Regions from separate parts of the Mesorhizobium sp. WSM4312 genome, predicted to be linked through region 2. Evidence: predicted binding sites of a transcription regulator. Region 2 holds the regulator's gene; each other region holds the start of a gene.

Region 1 (5,639 bases), on a different contig from region 2:
CTTCATACGGCATCTGCTTGAGCAGATGATCGATGCAGTTCAGCCGCGCCCGCTTCTTGTCATTGCCCTCGACGATGAACCAGGGCGCCTCGGGAATGTTGGTGCGGGCGAAGGTCTCTTCCTTGGCCTTGGTGTACTGCTCCCAGCGCACGCGCGACTGCAGATCCATCGGCGACAGTTTCCACTGCTTCATCGGGTCATGGATGCGCATCAGGAAGCGCATCTGCTGCTCCTCGTCGGTGATCGAGAACCAGTATTTGACCACGGTGATGCCGGAGCGCACCAGCATCCGCTCGAACTCGGGAACGTCGCGGAAGAATTCCTCGACCTGGCCGGCATCGGCAAAGCCCATCACCCGCTCGACGCCGGAGCGGTTGTACCAGGAGCGGTCGAACAGCACGATCTCGCCGCCCGCCGGCAGATGCGGGACATAGCGCTGGAAATACCATTGCGACTTCTCGCGCTCGGTCGGCGCCGGCAGCGCCACGACACGGCAGATGCGCGGGTTGAGCCGCTGGGTTATGCGCTTGATGACGCCACCCTTGCCCGCGGAGTCACGGCCCTCGAAAATCACCACCAGCTTCTTCTTATGATAGGCGACCCAGGACTGCAGCTTGATCAGTTCGGACTGCAAGGTGATCAGGTCGCGAAAATATTGCATGCGGTCGATCGAAGGCGGATGCGCGTTCTTGTAGATCTTGGCGATCTCCATCGACAGCGCCGGCTCCGACATTTCGAGCTCATAGTCTTCGTCGAGCGTGTCGGCGAGCTCGGCTTCGAGCCAATCCTTGGCGGGAGAATTCTGTCTTTGCTCAGTCATTTGCACTGCTCCGCTTGCAAGCCCTGTCGGTTCCCATACGGCGCCAAAATTGCTGGCTAGCGGCCTGGAAGGGAAACACTTGAGCCGACTTCAATATAGAGCGGCAATGACGGTTTTATTGCAGCCGGACGCTATAGCGGCCGCAGCGGCGTCCGCCATGTCCAATCGATCCATCGCCATGGCATGGCGACAAGCCGGCCGAATTGTCCTACAAATCCTCTGTCGCATTCCGGGCTGCCCTTTGGCCCCGCCCCCATTTAACGCAATCGCGAGGACTGACATGGAATACCGCATCCTTGGCCGTTCCGGCCTGAAGGTTTCGACACTGACTTTGGGCACCATGACCTTCGGCGGCACCGGGCCCTTCGCCGCGGTCGGCAACAGCGATCTTGGCGAAGCCAAGCGCATGATCGACATGTGCATCGATGCCGGCATCAATCTCATCGACACGGCCAATGTCTACTCCAACGGCCTGTCGGAGGAGATCATCGGCGAGGCACTCGGCGGCAAGCGCAGGAACGACGTGCTGATTGCCTCCAAGGCGCGCATGCGGATCGGCAGTGGACCGAACGACGAAGGCCTGTCGCGCCACCACCTGATCCGCGAATGCGAGAAGAGCCTGAAGCGGCTAAAGACCGACGTCATCGACATCTATTTCGTCCACCAGTGGGACGGGCTTACCCCGGTCGAGGAAACGGTCGCGGCGCTCGACACTTTGGTCAACCAGGGCAAGGTGCGCTATATCGGCTGCTCCAACTGGTCCGGCTGGCAGGTGATGAAGGCGCTGTCCGTCAGCGACAGCCGTCACCAGCAGCGCTTCGTCACCCAGCAAATCCACTACACGCTGGAGGCACGCGAGGCGGAATATGAACTGCTGCCGATCTCGGTCGACCAGGGGCTGGGCGTGCTGGTCTGGAGCCCGCTCGCCGGCGGCCTGCTGTCCGGCAAATACCACCGCGACAGCCCGACCGCACGGCAACTCGCCGGCTGGTCCGAGCCGCCGATCCGCGACGAGGACCGGCTCTGGCGGATCGTCGATGTGCTGGTCGAGATCGGCAAGGCTCGCGGCGTATCGGCCGCGCAGGTGGCGCTGGCCTGGCTACTCGGCCGTCCCGCTGTCTCCTCGCTGGTGATCGGCGCCCGCAACGATGCCCAGCTCAAGGACAATCTCGCGGCCGCAAGCCTGGCGCTCAGCCCTGAGGAACGCCAGCGCCTCGACGCGGTCAGCCGGCCGCCCGTGCTCTACCCCTATTGGCACCAGCAATTGACGGCCAAGGATCGCTTCGGCCCTGCCGACACGGTTCTCGACCGCAGCGTCATCTGACCATCAGGCGGAGGCGCGCTTGCCCTCGATGAAGCGCCAGAGCTCGGGATCGGGCTCGATCTGGCCGCTGAGCACGAAGTATTTGTAGAGCACGAGCAGGGAGATCGCCTGCTCGTCTCGCTCGTTGGAGAATTTCCGGCAATAGGCATTGGCCGCGGCAATGATGCGCTCTGCCTGCGCCGGATGTCGTTCGAAATGGCGCACCTTTTCGCCGAGATCGGCGAAATCCGGATCGAGCGGCACATAGTGGACATTGGCCTCGAGCTGGCGCTCCGCGAACCATGTCTCGTATGTCGGCGGCGGCATCAGGCAAAGCGACTTCGAGCTCAAGATCCATTTGAGGTTGGTCGCCACGTCATTGCCCTCGAGCGAGACGATGTAGCGGTAGCGCTGGTGCTGGCTGATGCTGAGAAAGGGCTTGGCGTATTCGGCCGGTGCGTTCGGCTTGTGCGAGCCGGCATCGCAGAATGGCAGGTCGCGCACCGCTTGCAGAAACCGTGTCCTGATCGGATTGTTGAGATCACCGCGCCAGACCACCATAGGCAACTTGTCGGCGAACGAGATGGTGTCAGCCGGCATCTGGAAGTGACGGAATTTGTCGAGCTTCATGATGACCGCGTTCTGGTCGTCATCACGAATCGGCCTATCCTTGACGATCGTCGGCACCTTCGGCACGTCCCTGACGTCGCCGAATTCGACGTCGATGAGCAATCCGGGATCGAAATAGCGGGCGAATTCCTTCAGGTCGTAATAGTACATGGTCGGCGTGAACGGCAGTTTGCTGATGCGCACCGCATTGGCGCTTGGCGCGAAACCGTCCTGCAGCTTGTTGTAGTAGTTCAACCGCCGCCGCGCCGCCTCGTCGGAACGCATGGCCTGTTCGAGGCGAGCAGCCAGCCTGCGGCGGAACAGGGCTTGGGGAATGACATCGCGCACGACGTTTCGCGCATAGTAGAAAACCCGTGCCGACGTCCGCGCAATTGTAGCCATGATTCACTTGGTCAAAACAAACGGGCAGCACTCAAATACGCTGGCGCCCCGCGTTTCCTACATCATTATGGCGCCGATCTGGCAAGCCCCTCGATCTCCGGGGCCGCGCCCGTGCACTGTCGTTTCAGCTGTTGTGTTTGACGGCTAATGCTCCTAGGCAGGGTCGGAGCCGCAAGGCAGATCAAAAGGAGCCGATATGGCACGAGCACCAAACTACGATCAGGAACGCAAGGAACGCGACCGGCAGAAGGCGGCGAAGAAAGCCGAAAAGCTGGCGGCCAAGGTTGCCGCGCGCGAACGTTCCAAGCCCGAGGCAGAGATCGAAAACGAAACGGCGGAATGACGGCAAAAGGCCCGCATATGCGGGCCTCGCGTCAATCCAGGCTGTGGTCCTGCGTCAGGCAGGAGCCTTGTCGCTGACAAAAACGTCCACTTCGCGCGCCGCGGCGATAAAGGCGCGCCGCGCGTTCATCGCCGGCTTGTCGCCGGCCAGTGCGTCGTGGCAGGCCTGCAGCGCCGCGCGATGCTTGGGACTGCGCTTGCCTGGCCAGCTGTTGAGTAGATATTCGGATGCCTCGCGGGCCGTTCGCAAGAGCTGGGTGCTTCCCGCCGTGACGGACTTGACGGTCACTGGTGTTTCAAATCGGTTGTTTTCCATCGCCGCTCTTACGCCATCGGCGTCCGTGAAGCGAGGCCGAAAGTGCGCTTGGCGCGAGGCGTCGCCTGTTTTTGCCGGCGAGCGCCCTGCCCCATAGCGGTGCTAAGCAGCGACGACGGCAAATCCCCTGGCGCGAAGGCCGCGCCGGTCGTTGGCGAGCGACGTCACCAGCCGGTCGCGGCTGCCGACGATGTGCGCAGAAAGCAGGCGGGCCGCTTCATCGGCATCGCCAAGGCGTGCCGCGGCCAGAATGGCGCGGTGTTCGGCCCAGGCGCGACCAAGGGCCGCTTCGTCACGCACTTCCAGCCAGCGAGCGCGCGACAGGCGCGTCATGGCATCGCGCACCGCCCTGAACAGAAATTCGTTGCCGGACAGGCGCGCCAGCTCGATGTGAAAATCCATGCCGACACGATGCCACTCCTCGCGCGGCGTATTGTCGTCGCAGGAATCGAGCATCGCCTCGATCACGTCGATGGTGCTGCTTTCGGCATGCGTGCATGTCAGCCGGACAGCCGCGACCTCGACTGCTTCGCGATAGACCGCGATCTGCTCGAGCTCGGCAAGGTTGATGGGCGATACCGTCCAGCCGCGGCCATCCCTGCCGACCAGCCCCTCGGTCTCCAGCCGCAGAAGTGCTGCCCTGACCGGCGTGCGCGAGGCGCCGAAGCGGCCTTCGATCCAACGCTCGGTCAATTTCTCGCCTGGACCGATCTCAAGCCCCAGGATCATCTCGCGCAACTGCCGTTCGACATTCTGCATCTGCGACATAGCGCTTCCTTGTTCCGAAGCCGCATTGACAGCAGCCGGGTTGGAGTTCATGACGGATACCAGTTTGGTATCCCAAAATGGTATCCGCAACAAGCGCTGATATCGGGCAGGCAGGACATGACACAGGAAGACACGCAACAGAGCGGCTACAACATCCACTGGCGGCGCAATCTCGCCGTCTGTTTCGGTGGCTCGTTCAGCACGCTCATCGCCATGACCCTGCTGTTGCCCTTCCTGCCGCTTTACGTCGAACAGCTCGGCGCGCAAGGCCATGCCGCCATCGTGCAATGGTCCGGCATCGCCTATGGCGCCACCTTCTTCGCCGCGGCCTTGGTCGCGCCCTTGTGGGGACGGCTGGGCGACCGCTACGGCCGCAAGGTGATGCTGGTGCGCGCCAGCTTCGGCATGGCGATCTGCATGTCGCTGACAGGCATGGTCGAGACGGTCTGGCAACTGGTGCTGCTGCGCCTGCTGATCGGCTTTGCCGGCGGCTATTCCTCGGGGTCGACCATATTGGTGGCCATGCAGACGCCCAAGGACCGTTCCGGCTGGGCGCTGGGCGTGCTGTCTGCGGGAATAACGGCGGGCTCGCTGGTCGGGCCCCTGCTTGGCGGTGCGCTGCCGCCAGTGATCGGCATTCGCGCCACCTTCCTTCTGTCCGGCGGCGTCATCTTCCTTGCCTTCCTGGCAACGACCTTCCTCATCAAGGAGACCCCGCGCCCGAAGCCGGTAAAGGCGGGATCTGGCGCTAGGCCGAAAAGCGGCTGGTCACGGATTCCAGACAAGCGCCCGGTCGTGGCCATGCTGATAACCGGTATGCTGCTGGCCTTCGCCAACATGTCGATCGAGCCGATCATCACCGTCTATGTGCAGCAGCTCATCGAGGATCAGAGCCGGGTGACGATGGTCGCCGGCGTGGTGATGTCGGCGGCGGCGCTGGGCACCATCCTGTCGGCGTCCTGGCTCGGCAAGCTCGCTGACCGCGTCGGTCACTGGAACGTCGTCGTCGGGGCGCTGACCGTCTCGGCCCTGCTGCTGATACCGCAAGCCTTCGTCACCAATGGCTGGCAACTGATCGG
Region 2 (5,639 bases):
GCGTCCGATCGGCATGGCGGTTGAACTGCTGGCGGGCATCCCTTCGATCATCTACGGCATCTGGGGCCTGTTCGTGCTGGCGCCGTTTCTGCAGACGACGGTGCAGCCCTTCATCATCAGCGTGTTCCACGGCATTCCGGGCCTCAACAGCCTGTTCGCAGGCCCTCCTTACGGCATCGGCCTGCTGACCTCGGCGATGATCCTGGCCATCATGATTCTGCCTTTCATCACCTCGATCACCAAGGACGTCTTCGATACGGTGCCGTCGGTGCTGAAGGAATCGGCCTATGGCATCGGCTGCACGACCTGGGAGGTCACGCGCCGGGTCGTCATTCCCTACACCCGCATCGGCATCATGGGCGGCGTCATGCTCGCCCTCGGCCGCGCCCTCGGTGAAACGATGGCGGTGACCTTCGTCATCGGCAACGCGCACCGCATCTCGACGTCGCTGTTTGCGCCGGCAACGACCATCTCGGCGACCATCGCCAACGAATTCACCGAAGCGGTCGGCGACCTCTACACTTCCTCGCTGGTCGCGCTCGGCCTCATCCTGTTCGTTATCACCTTCCTGATCCTTGCCATCGCCCGCTACATGCTGATGCGCATCGACGCCCGCACGGGAGCCTGACCGATGTCGACAGCCGCATCGCTTCACCAGAGCCGCAAGCGCAAGAATGGCGTGATGATGGCGCTGTGCGTCATCGCCGCCGGCATCGGCCTTGCCTGGCTGGCGCTGATCCTTGGCGCCTTGCTCTACAAGGGCCTGGCCGGCGTCTCCCTCTCGGTCTTCACGGAAATGACGCCGCCGCCCGGCGACGCCGGCGGCCTGCTCAACGCCATCTACGGCAGCATCGTGATGACCATCATCGGCATCATCGTCGGCACGCCGATCGGCGTGCTGGCCGGCACCTATATGGCCGAATATGGTCGCTTCTCGAAGCTCACCACGGTGGTGCGCTTCATCAACGACATCCTTCTGTCGGCGCCGTCGATCATCATCGGCCTGTTCGTCTATGAGCTGATGGTGCGGCCGATGGGGCATTTCTCGGCGATCGCCGGTGCCGTGGCACTCGCCATCCTGGTCATCCCCGTCGTCGTGCGCACCACCGAGGACATGCTCAACCTGGTGCCCAACGCCTTGCGCGAAGCCGGCACCGCGATCGGCGCGCCGCGCTGGGTGGTCATCCGCTCGGTTGCCTATCGTGCCGCGCTTTCGGGCATCGTCACCGGCATATTGCTGGCCATCGCCCGCATCTCCGGCGAAACCGCACCGCTTCTTTTCACGGCGCTGAACAACCAGTTCTGGTCGAGCAATCTCAACGCGCCGATGGCCAGCCTGCCTGTCACCATCTTCCAGTTCGCTCTCAGCCCCTATGAGGAATGGCAGCAGCTGGCCTGGACCGGTGCACTCATAATCACATTGACGGTTCTCGCGCTCAGCATCTTTGCGCGCAGCCTGACCGGACGCAGAGAGGACAAATGAGCCAGATGTTGTCTCCAGACATGACGGTCGCCGCCGAGGCGGTGACCAAGGCCAAGATCGAGGTCAAGAACCTCAATTTCTACTACGGCCAGTCGAAGGCGCTGAAGGACATCACGCTGTCGCTGCCCGAGCGCAGCGTCACCGCCTTCATCGGCCCGTCGGGTTGCGGAAAGTCGACGCTGCTGCGCGTCTTCAACCGCATCTACGAGCTTTACCCCAAGCAGACCGCCGAGGGCCAGGTGCTGCTCGACGGCCAGAACGTTCTCGACCGCTCGCAGGACCTCAACCTGCTGCGCACCAAGATCGGCATGGTGTTCCAGAAGCCGACGCCGTTCCCGATGTCGATCTACGAGAACATCGCTTTCGGCGTCAGGCTCTACGAGAAGATCAGCAAGGCCGAGATGGACGGCCGCGTCGAGCAGGCGCTCAAGCGCGCGGCACTGTGGACCGAGGTCAAGGACAAGCTCAATGCCAGCGGCCTCAGCCTGTCGGGCGGCCAGCAGCAGCGGCTGTGCATCGCCCGCACCGTGGCGGTGAAGCCAGAAGTCATCCTGCTCGACGAGCCTGCCTCGGCGCTCGACCCGCTGTCGACCGCCAAGATCGAGGAGCTGATCGACGAACTGCAGGCCGACTACACGATCGTCATCGTCACCCACAACATGCAGCAGGCGGCGCGCGTCTCGAAGCAGACCGCCTTCATGTATCTGGGCGAACTGGTCGAATTCGACCGCACCGAGAAGATCTTCACGTCGCCCCGCGAGAAGCGCACGCAAGACTACATAACCGGCCGCTTCGGCTGATCGCACGCATACGAGGACCAGGATCATGGCCGAACACACAGTCGCAGCCTTCGACGAGGATCTCGGACAGATCAGCAGGCTGATCAGCGACATGGGCGATCTCGCCGGCTCGATGGTCGGCGGCGCCACCAAGGCGCTGCTGAACTCCGACAATGCGCTCGCCCAGCGCGTCGTCTCCGACGACGCCATCATGGATGCGCGCCAGCGCGAACTCGACGACCGCGCCATCACGCTGATTGCCAAGCGCCAGCCGATGGCCGATGATCTGCGCCATGTCGTCGGCTCGATCCGCATGGCCGGCGACCTCGAACGCATTGGCGACCTTGCCAAGAACATCGCCAAGCGCGTCGGCACTGTCGGCCTCAGCGCCACGCCGCGCGACCTCTCGCATTCCATCGACGCCATGGCGCAGCTGGTGCTGATCCAGGTGCAGGGCGTCATCGAGGAGTATGCGGCGCGCGATGCCGCGGCACTGGCGAAGCTGCGCGCCGACGATGAGCGCATCGACGTCAAATACACCTCCGTCTTCCGCGAACTGCTGACCTATATGATGGAAGATCCGCGCAACATCACGGCTTGCACGCATCTGTTGTTCTGCGCCAAGAATCTCGAACGCATCGGCGACCACGTGACCAACATCGCCGAGAATGCGTACTATGTCCTGACCGGCACGCAGCTGCCCGCCAACCGTCCAAAACAGGACGAGACGGCGATGTCGGCGCCGGCGGCCTGAGCGCAGGGGTACCCAATCGATGATCGCACCACGCATCATGGTGGTGGAGGATGAGGAGCCGCTCGGCGTGCTCCTCCGCTACAATCTGGAATCGGAGGGTTACCAGGTCGAGGTGGTGACACGCGGCGACGAAGCCGAAATCCGCCTGCAGGAGAACGTGCCCGACCTGCTCGTGCTCGACTGGATGGTGCCGGCGGTATCCGGCATCGAGCTCTGCCGGCGACTGCGAATGCGGCCAGAGACCGAGCGGCTGCCGATCATCATGCTGACCGCGCGGGGCGAGGAAAGCGACCGTGTACGCGGGCTTTCCACCGGCGCCGACGACTATCTGGTCAAGCCGTTCTCGACGCCGGAATTCATGGCCCGCATCAAGGCGCTGCTGCGCCGCGCCAAGCCGGAAGTGCTGTCCAGCGTGCTCAAGGTCGGCGATATCGTGCTCGACCGTGAATCGCACCGGGTCTACCGCAAGAAGAGCGAGATCCGGCTCGGGCCGACCGAATTCCGCCTACTCGAATTCATGATGCGCCATCCCGGCCGCGTGTTCTCGCGCAGCCAGCTGCTCGACAATGTCTGGGGCGAGACGATCTACATCGACGAGCGTACCGTGGACGTGCATGTCGGCCGGCTGCGCAAGGCGGTCAACAATGGTCGCATGCCGGATGTCATCCGTACCATTCGTGGGGCGGGCTACGCGATCCGGGAAGACTAGAGCTTGCCTCATCCCGATAAAATCGGGATGAGGCTCCAAGATCGAAACTCCAATCAGCAGGTCGTCGCCAATGCCGTGAAGAGGGTGATCAGCGGACTTCGACTTCTCCCAACAGATGTTGCCGCCTCATCTCCTCTTCGACCCATACAGCAACGCGCTGGAGCTTTGAATGTTTGATGTCTCGAATGATCAGCTGCGTAGTGGCCGCGTCGACCTCGCCGATAATAATTTCGCCCCAGCCGTTGGTTCGCAGGAAGCGGTAGACGTCCTCGCCGAAGTTGCGAACACGATGGACGAGGCCGTAAAACTCGGCCTGATCTATGTTGAAGTTGATCACCAACGAACGGGACATCAGCAGATCATACAGGCAGACACATTGCCAATTGATGTCGCAACGGGCCGAACGCGGTCGTTCAGAATGATCGAGTTTCGCCCTGACCGTCAGGCAACGTTCTTTCCGGCACCCGTTCTTGCCTGCACGCCCGGCGCGAAAATCTCCTGGTCGACGAAGGTCAGCGCGCGCATGGCGCAACCTTCGCGAATCAGCGGCAGTTCGTTCGGTTCGGTGTCGAACGAGATCGATTCCGAGTGCTGGCCACCGGCGGTCTGGGCGATCGCCTCGCGCAATGCCGGCTCGATGAGATCGAAGGCGGCGGCGCTGACGCCGACCATGGCAACGGGCGCCGGATCGATCAGCGCGAACAGGCTGCCGAGGCCGTAACCCAGCGCCTCGCCGGCCTTGCGATAGGCTTCGCGCTCGGGTCCGTCCCGTTCCCGTGCCGTCGCGGCCAGCGCCCGCATCTGCGCGTCGCTGACATCGGCCACCGGCTCGGTGTCCTCGCCGAGCTGCCTGGCATTGCGCCAGATGGCGTAATTGCCTGCATAGGCCTCGACACAGCCGCGCCGCCCGCAGCGGCAGAGCGCGCCGCCGGGCCGATGGATCATGTGGCCGAACTCGCCGCCCGAGGAATGGGTGCCGGTGAACAGCTCGCCCTTCAGCACCAGCCCCATGCCGATGCCGTGCGAAAGCAGGATGGCGATGAAGTCGTCGCGGTAGCGCTCGGGGTCGCGCCTGCGCAGCGCCACCGCCATCATGTTGCAGTCGTTTTCCATGGTGGCGGGGATGCCGAACTCGGCTTCGAGTATGTCGGCGAAGGCGATGTCGGTCTGCGGCGTGATCGGCGACCACAGCATCGCCCGGGCCTCGGTATCGGTGATGCCCTGGATCGCCAGCGCGATGCGGGCGACGCTGCGCACGTCAATGTCGGGATCCTCGAGGCGCCGCCTTACGATGGCCACGCATTCGCCGATCAGCGCCTCGCGCGACATGGTCAGCGTGTCCAGCCGGCGCTGTTCTTCCGATATCACCTGGCCGGCATAGTCGATGACTGCGACCGACAGGAAATTCAGCGACAGCACCACGGTCATCACAGCCGCGGCCTCCGGAGTGAGGCCGAGGCCGACCTGCGGCCTGCCGCGTTTCAGCGCGCCGGCCTCGCTCGGCTTGCCCTCGGCCAGGATGCCTTCGCCGATCAGGTCTGAGGAAATCGCCGATATGGTCGAATGGCTGAGGCCGGTGGTCGCGGCGATCTCGGTGCGTGAGGGCCGGCCAGCCTGGCGCACGGCCGCGATCACCATCGCGCGGTTGCGCCGGCGCAGATCGTCGTGGCGGATTCCGACCGACATGTTTTTTCACATCCTCCCGGTCGCCGCGGTTCTTCCGGCCTCCCTCGAACGCTGCCGGCGACACGGTCAAATACTGGCAGAAGCGGCCGGTGCTGTCATTTATTTATTGCGAAGCTCGAAAAAAATTCAGAGGGACATCAAAATCCATCAGAATCGTTGTTGACAGCGTTCCGGTGTTGGATCAGTGTTTTTTCGGGGCTCGAAAAAATAGGGCCTCTGTGCCGGCCT
Region 3 (5,639 bases), on a different contig from region 2:
GCGCGCCGAGACATTGCCCGAATGCGAGGCGCCGCGCATGACGTTCGGCGCACCCATCAGAACGCCCAGGCCCGCGGCCTTCGAAGCGCGCGCCGCTTCCTCGGTGGTCGGAAACTCGGCAACGCGCACGCCCTGCTCGATCGCCTCGTCGACATGGCCCGAAGTGGCGTCGTCATGGCTGGCGAGCACGATGCCGCGCTCATGGCAGGCAGCCGCGATCACCGCGCGGTTCGGCGCCGAATAGCGCGCCGATTCCGCCATCCGCTTCTCGCAGAACAATTGGAAGTCGCGATCGGTCAGCTTCAGCTTGCGCTGGTAGTAGTAGGCATAGGTTTCGAGATTGACGAACTGACGCTGGCCGGGCGCATGATCCATCAGCGAAGCCAGCTTGACCCGGTCGTCCCGGTCGAAATTGGCGAAGGCCTGCAGGCAATCCGGCGCCGAAACCTCGCAGCGCAGATGCAGGAAGTGATCGGCCCGCAGACGATCCTGCGCGACGCTGTCCTCGATGGCATCGGCCAGCTTGCGGATATCGGCCAAGGTGAGGTCGGCGTCCTCGTCCATGCCGACGCGCAAGGCGTCGAGCACGGTGGTGATGCCGGCCGTCGCCACCTGCGCGTCATGGGCAAGCACCGCGGCGATCGGGTTCCAGCGCACCTTCGGCCGGGGTGCGTAATGGCCTTCCAGGTGGTCGGTGTGCAGCTCGACCAGCCCGGGAATGACATAGTCGCCGCCCATGTCCTCGCCGGCCATATTCCCGCTGGTGTGGCTGCTGCCGGCATCGATGTCGGCGATAAAGCCGTCACGCAGCACCAGCGACCCCTCGACGATCTCGTCGGCAAGCACGATGCGGGCGTTGGAAAGAACGGTCTCGGCGGTCATTTCGGGCAGTCCTTTGGTTCTTCGAGCAGGGCTGTTCAGGCGATTTTCCTTGCCGGGCGGCGTCCCAGCGCGTGCTGCGAAAGCACCATGAACGGCGCGCCCGGTTCGGGTTCGACAAACAGCGTCAGCGCGTCGACCAGCACCGGCTGCCGCAGCACATCCGCGAACAGGCTGTCGATTGCTGCGCGCAAACGAGGGCTTTCCTGTGGCCCGGCGCGGCCCGACAGCGTCATGTGGAAGCGGAAGGTCTCGAAAACATAGGGATAGCCCCATTGGCAGAGATTGCGGAACTCGGCCGGCTTCAGCGAATCCGGGCTGCGCCGCTCGATCTCGGCCTCGGTCAGCGGCGCGCGGAACCGGTCGAAATCGCGCACCACCTCGTCGGCGAAACGGTTGAGCGGCGGCAGCGGCCCCTCCGGCACCAGCGCGAAGAAGGTGTCGATCTGGCTGACGACGAGACGCGGGATCGTCACGACGGGCGTCGCTTCGGCAAATTGGTCGAGCCCCGCGCGCAGCGAAGCCTCGGTCTCGTTGGCGGCCAGGCGGAAGGGTGCCTTCAGCGTCGCGTGGAAGCCATAGCGGCGGGCCGAGGCGGTGTGGAAGGCAACTTCCGCCGCCGACAAATCGGCCACGGCCTCAACCGGCCTTGTCGCAGCGCCGAACGGGTCACGGCCCAGCCAGTTGGCGGCGATCCGCGCCAGCGGTTCGTCCTGCCGGGGGGTGAAATAGATGGCATAACGCATCAAAAATCCTCGTCAGACCGCTGCCATAAGTGATTTCCATGACGGATTGACGAAGCTTTGCAGGGTTTTCGAAGGCAAATCACCCCAATAGGTCCTTAGCCGACGATTTTTCCGAGCTGGATCAACAGGTTCAGGAGGAATCTCGGACCGGTCAGGCCTTCATCAACCATTCGTGCTCGGGCGCATTGTGGAATTTCCACGTCCGCCTCGGTCCGGCCATGACGTTAAGGTAATAGAGGTCGTAGCCATGGCAGGCGGCGCAGGGGTGATACCCCTTGGGCACCAGCACGACATCGCCATCCTCGATCGCCATGGCTTCGTCGAGCGCGCGATGGCCATCCTTGTCGGCATCGGTGTAGACGCGCTGGAAGGCAAAGCCCTGCGGCGGGTTGAGGCGGTGGTAGTAGGTCTCCTCGAGATAGGATTCGGCGGGCAGATTGTCCTGGTCATGCTTGTGCGGCGGATAGCTCGACGTGTGGCCGCCGGGCGTGATGACCTCGACCACCAGCAGCGAATCGGCCGGCTTGCCTTCCGGCAGGATGTTGGTGACGTAGCGCGTGTTGGTGCCCTTGCCGCGCACCTCCTGGCCGAGATCGTCCGGCCCGATCACCCGAACCGGCAGGCCGCCGCCGAGGCCGGGCGCCGAGCAGACGGCGAGTTCGAGATCGGTGTCAGCCGTCACCGACCAGTCCGATCCCTCCGGCACATAGACCGACCAAGGCTTGCCCTCGAAGGGCGACATGCGCTCGCCGAGCAGGCCGAGATCCTTGCCGTCGGCTTTCGCTGTGCCCTTGCCGGTGACGTAGACCAGGCAGACTTCGCGGTCTTCCGTCTTTCCCGAGGCGCTTTCGCCGGGTTGCAGCCGATGCAGGTCGAAACCGACATAAGTCCAGCCGGCGCTTTTCGGCGTCACATGGGCAACGCGGCCATGGCCCTTGTCGGCTTTGACGAGCAGCTTGGACATCGGGTTACTCCTTCGGTTCGGACTCGGCCGTCGCCTTGTTCTCGTCGGCCGGCTTGTACAGATAAAAAAACTGCCAGACGGCATAGCCGGCGAAGCCGAGCGCGATGGTGCCCCAGAATGGCGTGCCGGTGGCGAACTCGATGATCGACCAGATGACGCAGACCGCGACGACGGCGACACGCCGCCACAACGGGCGGAAGAAGGGGTGCTCGGAATCTTTCATCGGGCCAATCTACAGCAACCTGCCTCGCCGTGAACCCGTCGCGTCAGGCATTCGGAAAACCCTGGGTTTCGACCGTGTAGCCGGCCGCCGTCATCACCCGCATCAGCTCCTTGTGGCCGACCTGCGCCATCTTGAGCGGCGGGTTCTTCTTCGGGTCCTGCTCTGCCTCGACCACGAACCAGCCTTCATAGCCATGGTCGGCGAAGCGCTGCACTATGGCGCCGAAGTCGAGCGAGCCGTCTCCTGGCACGGTGAAGGCGCCGAGCGCCACGGCGTCGAGGAAGGACTGTTTCGTGCGGTCGAGCTTGTCGATCACGGCCATGCGCACATCCTTCACATGCACATGGCTGATGCGCTTGTGGTGGTTGTCGATGGCGCGCAGCACATCGCCGCCGGCGAAGGCCAGGTGGCCGGCATCGAGCAGCAGCGGAATGCCTTCGCCGGAATGGCGCATGAAGGCGTCGAGTTCCGGCTCGGTCTCGACCACAGCCGCCATGTGATGGTGGTAGGACAGCGGCATGCCTTGTTCGGCGCACCATTCGCCGAATTCGGTCAGGCGCCTTCCATAGGCCTTCATCTCGTCGCCTGAAAGTTTCGGCTTGGTGGCCAGCGGCTTCGAGCGGTCGCCCTGGATCGAGCGGCCGACCTCGCCATAGACGATGCAAGGCGCGTTGACCGCCTTGAACAGCTCGATCATCGGCTGGATGCGATCCTTGTTCTTGCTCATATCCTCATCGACCAGCGTGCCGGAAAACCAGCCGCCGCACAGCGTCACGTCGGCGGCTTTGAGGATCGGCAGCATGACGGCAGGGTCGTTGGGAAAACGCCGGCCCATCTCCATGCCGGTGAAGCCGGCCGAACGCGACTGCCGCAAGCACTCCTCCAGCGACACGTCATCGCTGAGTTCCGCAAGATCGTCGTTCCACCACGCTATGGGGGACATGCCCAGTTTGGCTTTCAAGTCGTCACTCCGGTTTAGAACAGTTCATTCTTGGGCCGCCGGCGCTGCCCCTCATCCGCCTGCCGGCACCTTCTCCCCGTATGGGGACGGGAAGAAGGGGGGTAGCTGCATCAATCGCCGACGCTCTGCATCTGGCGCTTCTCGTCATAGGCCTTGCGCGCCGCGTTGACCTGCGGCCGCGCGGAGACTTCCGGCACCGCCACATCCCACCAATGGCCGCCGGCGTCGGTGGAGACCAGCGGGTCGGTGTCGATGACCAGCACCGTGGTGCGGTCGTTCGTCCTGGCCTTCTGCAAGGCGTTTTCCAGGCCGGCGATCGACGGCACTTTCTCTGATATCGCGCCCATGCTCGCCGCATGCGCGGCGAAGTCGATGTCGGGCAGGATTTCGTGGCGCGAATCCTTCAGGAGATTGTTGAAGTTGGCGCCGCCGGTCGCCATCTGCAGCCGGTTGATGCAGCCATAGCCTCGGTTGTCGAGCAGCACGATAGTCAGCTTCAAACCCAGCATCACCGAAGTGGCGATCTCGGAATTCAGCATCAGATAGGAGCCGTCGCCGATCATGACGACGACTTCTTCGCCGGGCTTGGCCATCTTGGTGCCGAGCCCGCCGGCAATCTCGTAGCCCATCGTCGAGAAGCCGTATTCGGCATGGTAGGAACCCGGCGCGCCGGCCTGCCAAAGCTTGTGCAATTCGCCGGGCAGACCGCCGGCTGCATGCAACAAGGTCACGCCGGAGCCCATGGCCCGCTGCACGGCGCCGATCACTTGCGCGTCGGACGGGAAGGCGGCGTTGGTCGACGCCGTCACCTTGGCCGCGTCGGCCTGCCAGGCCTTCTTGCCCTTGGCCGCATTGTCGGTCCAGGCGGCAGGCGCCTTCCAGCCCTTCAGCGCGGCACCGAGTTCGGCCAGCCCCTCGGCCGCATCGGCGACCAGTGGCAGGGCGCGGTGCTTGCCGGCGTCGAAAGGTTGGACGTTGAGCCCGATGATGGTCTTGCCGGAATTCTTGAACAGCGCCCATGAGCCGGTGGTGAAGTCCTGCAGGCGCGTGCCGATGGCGAGCACGACATCGGCTTCTTCAGCCAGCCGGTTGGCCGCCGAGGTGCCGGTGACGCCAACCGCCGCCATGTTGAGCGGATGATCGTCCGGCAGCGAGGATTTGCCGCCTTGTGTCTCGCAGACCGGAATACCGGCGCCCTCGGCGAATTTGGCCAGCGCATCGGAGGCCTGCGAATAGAGAACGCCGCCGCCGGCGATCACCAGCGGCTTCTTGGCGCCCTTGAGTGCCGCCACAGCGGCGGCAAGCTCGTGGCGGTCCGGGCGTGGCCGGCGCTGGTGCCAGACCCGTTCGGCGAAGAAGCTCTCGGGATAGTCATAGGCTTCGGCCTGCACATCCTGGCAGAGCGACAGCGTCACCGGACCGCAATCGGCCGGATCGGTCAGCACCTGCATGGCGCGGTTCAGCGCCGGGATGATCTGCTCGGGCCGGGTGATGCGATCGAAATAGCGCGAGACCGGACGGAAGCAGTCATTGACCGTCGCCGTGCCGTCGGAAAAATCCTCGGCCTGCTGCAGAACCGGATCGGGAATGCGGTTGGCGAAGACGTCGCCGGGCAAAAACAGGACAGGCAACCTGTTTACATGCGCAAGTGCGGCAGCCGTCACCATGTTGAGCGCGCCGGGACCGATCGAAGAGGTCGCCGCCATGAAGCGGCTGCGGAAATTGGCCTTGGCATAGGCGATCGCCGCATGCGCCATCGCCTGTTCGTTGTGAGCGCGGAAGGTCGGCAATTCGTCGCGCACCTGGTAGAGCGCTTCGCCTATGCCAGCGACATTGCCGTGGCCGAAGATCGCCCAGACGCCACCG

Evidence for each region. The regulator PhoB, encoded in region 2, activates phosphate uptake and scavenging genes when phosphate is short. The targets are predictions, from matches to a motif close to TGTCATNNANCTGTCAT.
Region 1: the regulator PhoB is predicted to act here: its motif matches at 927-943, upstream of ppk2 (polyphosphate kinase 2).
Region 3: the regulator PhoB is predicted to act here: its motif matches at 1,664-1,680, upstream of CK228_RS30620 (DUF1045 domain-containing protein).

Annotation. Positions count from the first base shown of each region.
Region 1 is NZ_NSFU01000008.1:298,672-304,310, reverse strand. Features, by position in the region: gene ppk2 (polyphosphate kinase 2) at 1-820, opposite strand, end outside; gene CK228_RS15870 (aldo/keto reductase) at 1,101-2,144, shown strand; gene CK228_RS15865 (glycosyl transferase family 90) at 2,148-3,134, opposite strand; gene CK228_RS15860 (hypothetical protein) at 3,331-3,477, shown strand; gene CK228_RS15855 (DUF982 domain-containing protein) at 3,532-3,792, opposite strand; gene CK228_RS15850 (GntR family transcriptional regulator) at 3,895-4,560, opposite strand; gene CK228_RS15845 (multidrug efflux MFS transporter) at 4,678-5,639, shown strand, end outside.
Region 2 is NZ_NSFU01000006.1:242,048-247,686, reverse strand. Features, by position in the region: gene pstC (phosphate ABC transporter permease subunit PstC) at 1-628, shown strand, start outside; gene pstA (phosphate ABC transporter permease PstA) at 632-1,483, shown strand; gene pstB (phosphate ABC transporter ATP-binding protein PstB) at 1,480-2,283, shown strand; gene phoU (phosphate signaling complex protein PhoU) at 2,309-3,016, shown strand; gene phoB (phosphate regulon transcriptional regulator PhoB) at 3,036-3,725, shown strand; gene CK228_RS11885 (hypothetical protein) at 3,814-4,077, opposite strand; gene CK228_RS11880 (ROK family protein) at 4,167-5,411, opposite strand.
Region 3 is NZ_NSFU01000025.1:59,248-64,886, forward strand. Features, by position in the region: gene CK228_RS30615 (alpha-D-ribose 1-methylphosphonate 5-triphosphate diphosphatase) at 1-882, opposite strand, end outside; gene CK228_RS30620 (DUF1045 domain-containing protein) at 918-1,625, opposite strand; gene iolB (5-deoxy-glucuronate isomerase) at 1,777-2,589, opposite strand; gene CK228_RS30630 (hypothetical protein) at 2,594-2,812, opposite strand; gene iolE (myo-inosose-2 dehydratase) at 2,856-3,773, opposite strand; gene iolD (3D-(3,5/4)-trihydroxycyclohexane-1,2-dione acylhydrolase (decyclizing)) at 3,884-5,639, opposite strand, start outside.